Regions from separate parts of the Acidovorax sp. FW305-C-20-28 genome, predicted to be linked through region 2. Evidence: predicted binding sites of a transcription regulator. Region 2 holds the regulator's gene; the other holds the start of a gene.

Region 1 (3,996 bases), on a different contig from region 2:
GGCGGCGCTGGCCGGCGCCAAGTCTGCCGTGCCAGGGGCCGTGTCCATGGAGAAGCTGACGGACTACAAGGACGCCAGCACCTACAACAACTTCTACGAGTTCGGTACCGACAAGGCCGACCCCGCGCGCAACGCGCACACGCTCAAGACCTCGCCGTGGACGGTGGAAGTCGAGGGCATGGTCAAGAAGCCGGGCAAGTACGGCATCGAGGACCTGCTCAAGCTCAGCGCGCAGGAAGAGCGCATCTACCGCCTGCGCTGCGTGGAGGGCTGGTCCATGGTGATCCCCTGGGTGGGCTACTCGCTGGCCGAGCTCATCAAGCGCGTGGAGCCGCAGGGCAGTGCCAAGTATGTGGAATTCGTGACCTTGGCGGACAAGGCGACCATGCCCTTCGTGGGCTCGCGCGTGCTCGAATGGCCCTATGTGGAAGGCCTGCGCATGGACGAGGCCATGCACCCGCTGACGCTGCTGGCCTTTGGCATGTATGGCGAGGTGTTGCCCAACCAGAACGGCGCGCCGGTGCGCCTGGTGGTGCCATGGAAGTATGGCTTCAAGAGCGCCAAGAGCATTGTCAAGATCCGCTTCACCGACAAGGAGCCGGGCACGGCCTGGAACAAGGCGGCGCAGCAGGAATATGGCTTCTATTCCAATGTGAACCCCAACGTGGACCACCCGCGCTGGAGCCAGGCGACCGAGCGGCGCATCGGCGAGGACGGCCTGTTCGCCAAGAAGCGCAAGACGCTGATGTTCAACGGCTATGAGGCCCAGGTGGGCCAGCTCTACGCGGGCATGGATCTCAAGAAGTTCTACTGAGCCGCCCGCCGGGCATGCTCCCATGCGAAAGCTGTTGCTCCATCCCCTGGCCAAGCCGGTGGTGTTCGTGCTGTGCCTGCTGCCTCTGGCATGGCTGGTCTATGCCGCGGTGTCCAACCAGTTGGGTGCCAACCCCGCCGAGGCCCTGATCCGCTCTACCGGCGACTGGACGCTGCGTGCCCTGTGCCTGGTGCTCGCGGTGACGCCGCTGCGGGTCATGACATCGACGCCGCAGCTGGCGCGCTTTCGGCGCATGCTGGGCCTGTTCGTGTTCTTCTATGCGCTGTTGCACCTGTTGGGCTACGGTTGGTTCGACATGGGTTTTGAGCTGTCCGAGATCGCGGCGGACATTGCCAAGCGCCCCTTTATTCTGGTGGGGTTCGCGGCCTTCGTTCTGCTCTTGCTGATGGCGGCCACGTCGTTCAACCGTGCCATCCGCGCCCTCGGGGCCAAGCGCTGGCAGGCGCTGCACCGCACGGTCTATGCCGTGGCCGGCCTGGCCGTGCTGCACTTCTTCTGGATGCGCGCGGGCAAGAACAATTTTGGCGAGGTGGCGGTGTATGCGGCCATCCTGGCGGCATTGCTGGGCTGGCGCGTGTGGCAAGCGGCGCGCAAGCGCGCGGTGAAGGCCGGCGCCGCCGCTGCGGTATCACGCTAGAGGGTCCGCCTCCGTAGGTGTCAGCCCACGGCGCGCAGGGCAGGGCGCATCTGGCGCGTGACTGGATCGATGTGCGCGGTGGGAATCTGGTAGGCGCGGTCGTCGAAGAGGTCGATGCCGCACATGAGGTTTTCCACCCAGTCGAGGAAGTCGTTGATGGCCCGTTTGCCCAGGATGGGCGCGCCATGCTGCGGGACCAGCATGGAAATATCGAGCTGCCGCGCCATGCGAACCCACAGGCGCAGGATCTTGTTGGACACCATGTAGCGGCGGTGAAAGCCCTCCATGCGGGGAATGTGGGCCGCGAGGTCTGTCACGGGGATGCTGGCCTCGGCCCCCGACATCATGGACACGCCCAGATCGCCCGTGAAGAGGATGCGGCTCACCGGGTCGTAGAAGTGGAAGTTGCCCTCCGAGTGCAGGAAATGGGCGGGCAGCAGCACCAGTTCATGGCGCCCCAGGGGCAGGTGGCCGCCGCTGTCGGGCACGCCGATCACACGGTTCTCGGTCTTGCCAACCTTGGTGAAGTGGGGCGCGAAGCGCTCCCAGACGCGCGAGATCACGAGCGAGGCCTTGGTGCTGGTCATCCAGCGGTCCAGCGAGGCAATGATGTCCGGGTCGGCGTGTGAGGCGATCAGGTACGAGAGCTTGTGCGGCGCGAAGTGCTTGGTCATGCCGATGAACAGCTCGTTGAACGCGAGGTTGCCGCCCGGATCGATGATGGCACCGGTGTCGTCGTCCACGATCAGGAACTGGTTGGCCTGCACCGCCTGACCATCCTCCTCGATCAGGTCGGTGAACATCAGGCAGGCGTGGTTCTTGTCTCGGTACAGTTCGATGGCCATGGCAATGCTGCAGTGCTAAAGCCGCGACTGTAGGCCGGGGACGCCCTGCCGTGCTTGATGGAGATCAAGCGGCAGGCAATCAGGGCGGCCTTGCGTGCCGCCAGGGTCGATCAGCGCGCCGCGGAAGCGGGGGCCTGGGGTGCGGCGGTGGCCGTCGAAGGGGCTGCGCCCGGGGTGAGTGTTTCAGGCAAGGTGGCACGCTGGGCCGCGGCGGGACCGGAGGGCAGGTACAGCGGGCCGCGCTGGCCACAACCCGAGATGGCTGCCGCACTGGCAGCAAGGACAAGCGTCCTGACTAGAATTTGGGATGCTTTCAACATGCGCAAATTGTAATGACTGACCTTGAATTCCAGGACCAGGCCGAGAAACTGCTGGCAGCTGTCGAGCGCAGTTGCGATGAGCTCAACGACACCACAGACGCCGACATCGACAACCAGCGCTCGGGTGGCATGATCACGCTGAGCTTTGCCAACCGCAGCCAGATCGTCATCAACCTGCAAAAGCCGCTGCACGAAGTGTGGATGGCGGCCAAGTCGGGCGGCTACCACTACAAGTTCGATGGCGCGGTGTGGCAAGACACCAAGGGTGGTGGTGAGTTCTTTGCGCGGCTGACCCAGGACGCGCGAACGCAGTCGGGGTTGCCGCTGGTTTTCGCGCCCTGAGGGCCTTCCAAAAAACCGAGGGCCGCATGGTGCGGCTCTCGGTTCAAGAATCCCCGGCGGTCAATTCCGGAACAGATCGAGAATGCGGTTGCGCTCTTCCGTGGGCGGTGGAGCGTGCGGGGCCACATCGGGCCCGCCGGTGCTGCGCTGCTGTTCTTCCAGCCCCACACTGGCGATGCCGGAGTTGCGCGCATATTCCTCGTAGAACCATTCTCCGCCCACGTTGACCACGCCGGGCGGCACGACAGGCTCGCTCACCGGGACGCCCTTGAGTGCGCGTTCCATGAAGCTGATCCACACCGGCAGGCTGAGGCCACCACCGGTTTCGCGGCTGCCCAGGTTGCGCGGCGTGTCGTAGCCGATCCAGGTGACGGCGGCGATGGTCGGCTGGTAGCCGGCAAACCAGGCGTCCACCGAGTCGTTGGTGGTGCCGGTCTTGCCGGCCAGGTCCGGCCGCTTCAAGGTGCCCTGGGCGCGCGCCGCCGTGCCGGAGCGGGTGACCTCCTGCAGCAGGCTGTTCATCACGAAGGCATTGCGCGCATCGATGGCGCGCGGCAGTTCGGCCGTGGTCGGTGGAGTGACTTCGGAGATGACGCGGCCCTTGTGGTCGGTGACCTTGGCGATCAGCCAGGGATTGACGCGGTAGCCTCCGTTGGCGAAGACCGCGTACGCCGATGCCATCTGCAGCGGTGTGACCGAGCCGGCGCCCAGAGCCATGGTCAGGTAGGCGGGGTGTTTCTCGGCATCGAAACCGAAGCGCGATACCCATTCCTGCGCGGTCTTGGGTCCGACGGCCTGCAGGATGCGGATGGAGATCATGTTCTTGGACTTGGCCAGGCCCGTGCGCAAGGTCATGGGGCCGTCGTACTTGCCGTCGTAGTTCTTGGGCTCCCAGGGCTGGCCGCCGGTAGTGCCGGCATCGAAGAACAGCGGCGCATCGTTGACCACGGTGGCGGGAGTGAAGCCCTTTTCCAGCGCCGCCGAGTAAATGAAGGGCTTGAAGCTGGAGCCCGGCTG
Region 2 (3,996 bases):
TGGTTGCCGCCATGCTGGCCCTGCCCGCGTTGCTGGCCTGGGCCGCACCGGCCAGCGCGCAAACTGCTGCTTACCCCGCCAAGTCCATCCGCTGGCTGGTGCCTTACCCGGCAGGCGGCGGCTCCGATTTTCTCGCGCGCACGGTGGGCCAGCAGCTGTCGACGCAGATCGGCCAGCCGGTGCTGATCGACAACAAGCCCGGTGGCAACACCGCCATTGCCGCCGTCGAGACGGGCCGCTCCGCACCCGACGGCTACACCATCCTGTCGGCCGACAACGGCACCATGGTGTTCAACCCCGCGCTGTACAGCAAGCTGACCTACAACCCCAGCAAGGACCTCGTGCCCGTGACGCTGATGGGCAAGTTCCCCATGATCCTGGTGGCCCACCCGGGCGCGGACTTCAAGGACGCCAAGGACTTCATCGCCAAGGCCAAGGCCAAGCCCGGCGCCATGAGCTTCGGCTCGGCCGGCGCCGGCAGCCCGCACCATCTTGCGATGGAACTGCTCAAGGTCGATGCCGGCCTGTTCATGACCCACATCCCCTACCGCGGCGCGGCGCCCGCGCTCACCGACCTGGCCGGCGGCCAGATCCCCGCGATGATGGTCGACCTGGCCGCTGGCGGCGCCTTCATCAAGGCCGGCAAGGTGCGCCCCCTGGCCGTGGCCAACGCCAAGCGCCTGCCCCAGCTGCCCGATGTGCCGACCTTTGCCGAGCTGGGCTTCAAGAATGTGGAGGCCTCTGCCCAGGTGGGCATCGTCGCCCCCGCGGGCACGCCGGCCGACGTGGTGAACGCTTTGCAAAAACAGGTGGCCACGGCCATCAACCAGCCTGCCGTCAAGCAAAAGCTCATCGATTTCGGCATCGAGCCCGTGGCCAGCACGCCGGCCCAGTATGCGGACCTGATCCGCACCGAAACCGACAAGTGGCACAAGCTGATCAAGGCGCAGCGCATTTCGCTCGATTGAGCAGGCCCTGGGCGCCGCGGCAAGACCCCGGCGCCCCCGCAGGTTTGCACCCGGCGGCGCACTCCCCGCTACAGTGGGGCGCCAACGCTTCACCCGATGCCGGGGAGTTCCATGCCGACATGCCACCGTTTTCAGGACGCGGCCCTGGGCCGGCGCACCCTGCTGGGCGCCGGCCTGGCCCTCGCCACGCTGCGCGCCTGGGCCAGCCAGGATCGGGAGGCCGAAGCCCTGTTGCGCAAGGGTGGGGTGGTGGCCGCGTTCCGCCACGCGCTGGCGCCCGGCACGTTCGATCCGCCGGGGTTCCGCCTGGGCGATTGCAGCACCCAGCGCAACCTCAATGACGAAGGCCGCGAGCAGGCGCGGCGCACGGGCGCGTGGTTCAAGGAGCGCCAACTGCAACCGGCCAGGGTGCTCGCCAGCCCCTGGTGCCGCTGCATCGACACGGCGACTCTGGCGTTTGCAGCACCCCAGGTGTGGCCGGCGCTAGGCTCCCCGCATGGTGTACGCGAGACCACTGGCGCAGACCATTTGCGCGAATTGCGCCAGGCGCTGGTGGCCGCATCGCTGCGGGCCGGAAGTTTCGAAGCCTGGTTCACGCACATGTTCGTGCTCGCCGATCTCGCGGGCGGCAATACCAGCTCGGGCGAGGCGCTGATCTTGCGGGCTGATGCCAGCAGCGGCAAGGCCGAAGTGCTCGCCCGGCTTCAGGTTTGAGAACCTGTTTGCGATCTCGCAGGGGATCGCGTTGGAGCGCAATCGGGATGAGTGGATGCTTCGGGTGCGCCGCATGGGCTCGTGCCCATGCAAGCAGCCGGGGCGTCCAATCGCCCGATTTCGCTCCAACCCTTCGGGCAGTGGCCTTGGCGGGCGGTCTGCGGCGTTGCGGCGCTTGTTGATAGCTGAGCTATCAACTGCACCCCGCGCCTTGCATCCCACCCGCCAAGGCCGCTGCGCGACCCCTGGGAGATCGTAAACAGGTTCTCTTAGCTACAGGTTTGCGAATTCACGATGCGCTTGAGCGCATCGGTGTCGAGGATGCGCACATGGCGCTGCTTGACCTCGACGATGCCTTCCTCGACGAACTTGGAGAAGGTGCGGCTAACGGTTTCGAGCTTGAGGCCCAGGTAGCTGCCGATCTCCTCGCGCGTCATGCGCAGCACCAGCTCGGACTGCGAAAAGCCGCGCGCATGCAGGCGCTGCACCAAGTTCAGTAGAAACGCCGCCAGGCGCTCCTCGGCGCGCATGCTGCCCAGGAGCAGCATGACGCCGTGCTCGCGCACGATCTCGCGGCTCATGATCTTGTGCACATGGTGCTGCAGGGCCGTGACCTCGCGCGAGAGTTCCTCGATGCGGTCGAAGGGCATCACGCAGACCTCGGCATCTTCGAGCGCCACGGCGTCGCAGGTGTGGTGGTCGTTCACGATGCCGTCCAGGCCGATGATCTCGCCCGCCATCTGGAAGCCCGTCACCTGGTCACGTCCGTCCTCGGTGGCCACGCAGGTCTTGAAGAAGCCGGTGCGGATGGCGTACAGCGAGGTGAAGGTCTCGCCATTGCGAAACAGCGTGCCGCCGCGCTTGACCTTGCGCCGCGTGGCCACGATCTCGTCGATGCGTTCCAGCTGCGCGTCGTTCAGGCCCACGGGCATGCACAGTTCGCGCAGGTTGCAGTTGGAACAGGCGACTTTGATGGTGAGCGGGTTCATGGGCGCAGCAGCTGTTGGGGGTTGCGAACGGATCGCATCCGGCGAGAGGAGCGTGGTGGTGGCTGACATGAATCAAATTGTGGCCCCTGGGGGACTTTCAACACTTGATCTAGGTCAAGGACAGGGGGCGGGCACTGCGGCAAAGTTCCACTTCAATAAGGAATGCCCCCGAAATGACCGCTGTGACGCCCGAACTCCTGACCCGTTTCGACGTGCCGGGCCCCCGTTATACCTCCTATCCCACGGCCGACCGCTTCGTGGAGGCGTTTGGCGAAAACGATTACGTGCTGGCCCTGGCACAGCGCCGGGCGGGCGCGCCGGGCAAGGCGCTGCCGCTGTCGCTGTACGTGCACATTCCGTTCTGCGAATCGCTGTGCTACTACTGCGCCTGCAACAAGATCATCACCAAACACCACGACCGGGGCGACGTGTACCTGCGCTACCTGGCGCGCGAGGTGGAGCTGCACACAGCCCACTGCGGCACCGGCCAGGTGGTGAGCCAGCTGCACCTGGGCGGGGGTACGCCCACCTTTCTGTCGGATGACAAGCTGCGCGAGCTGATGGCCGTGCTCAAGCGCAGTTTCAGCTTTGCGCCGGGCGGCGAATACTCCATCGAGGTGGACCCGCGCACCGTGACGGCCGAGCGCCTGGCCGTGCTGGCCGAGCTGGGCTTCAACCGCCTGAGCTTTGGCGTGCAGGACTTCGATGCCGACGTGCAGAAGGCGGTGCACCGCGTGCAGCCGGCCGAGCAGGTGTTCGCGCTGGTGGAATCCGCGCGCCGCCTGGGCTTCGAGTCGGTCAACGTGGACCTGATCTATGGCCTGCCGCGGCAGACGCCCGAATCCTTCGACCGCACGCTGGAGCAGGTCAAGGCCCTGCGGCCCGACCGCATCGCCCTGTATGCCTATGCCCACCTGCCCGAGCGCTTCAAGCCCCAGCGGCGCATCGTGCCGGCCGAGCTGCCCGCGGCGCCTTCCAAGGTGGCCATGCTGTCGCGCTCGCTGCAGCAGTTCATGGATGCAGGCTATGTCTATGTGGGCATGGACCATTTCGCCCTGCCCACCGACGCCCTGGCCGTGGCCAAGCGACAGGGGCGGCTGCACCGCAACTTCCAGGGCTACAGCACCCAGCCCGACTGCGACCTGATCGCCCTGGGCGTCTCGGCCATCGGCCGCGTGGGCGCCACCTACAGCCAGAACGCCAAGACCCTGGACGAGTACTACGACCTGCTGGACCAGGGCCGTCTGCCCGTGGTGCGCGGCCTGGCGCTGAACCGCGACGACCTGGTGCGCCGCGCCGTCATCATGGCGCTGATGTGCCAGGGC

What was found. Region 2 encodes FNR, which switches genes on or off when oxygen is low (the NO sensors DNR and NnrR bind a similar motif). Its sites were predicted from a motif close to TTGATNNNNATCAA; they were not measured.
Region 1: a site for FNR is predicted at 2,372-2,385, ahead of AC3WOH_RS13400 (oxygen-binding di-iron domain-containing protein). Genes of this name have one in related genera too.

Annotation. Positions count from the first base shown of each region.
Region 1 is NZ_JBYSYM010000010.1:43,635-47,630, forward strand. It holds gene msrP (protein-methionine-sulfoxide reductase catalytic subunit MsrP) at 1-814, shown strand, start outside; gene msrQ (protein-methionine-sulfoxide reductase heme-binding subunit MsrQ) at 837-1,472, shown strand; gene AC3WOH_RS13400 (oxygen-binding di-iron domain-containing protein) at 1,493-2,317, opposite strand; gene lptM (LPS translocon maturation chaperone LptM) at 2,428-2,637, opposite strand; gene cyaY (iron donor protein CyaY) at 2,650-2,979, shown strand; gene AC3WOH_RS13415 (penicillin-binding protein 1A) at 3,040-3,996, opposite strand, start outside.
Region 2 is NZ_JBYSYM010000046.1:19,600-23,595, forward strand. It holds gene AC3WOH_RS31775 (Bug family tripartite tricarboxylate transporter substrate binding protein) at 1-968, shown strand, start outside; gene AC3WOH_RS31780 (histidine phosphatase family protein) at 1,080-1,682, shown strand; gene fnr (fumarate/nitrate reduction transcriptional regulator Fnr) at 1,952-2,671, opposite strand; gene hemN (oxygen-independent coproporphyrinogen III oxidase) at 2,845-3,996, shown strand, end outside.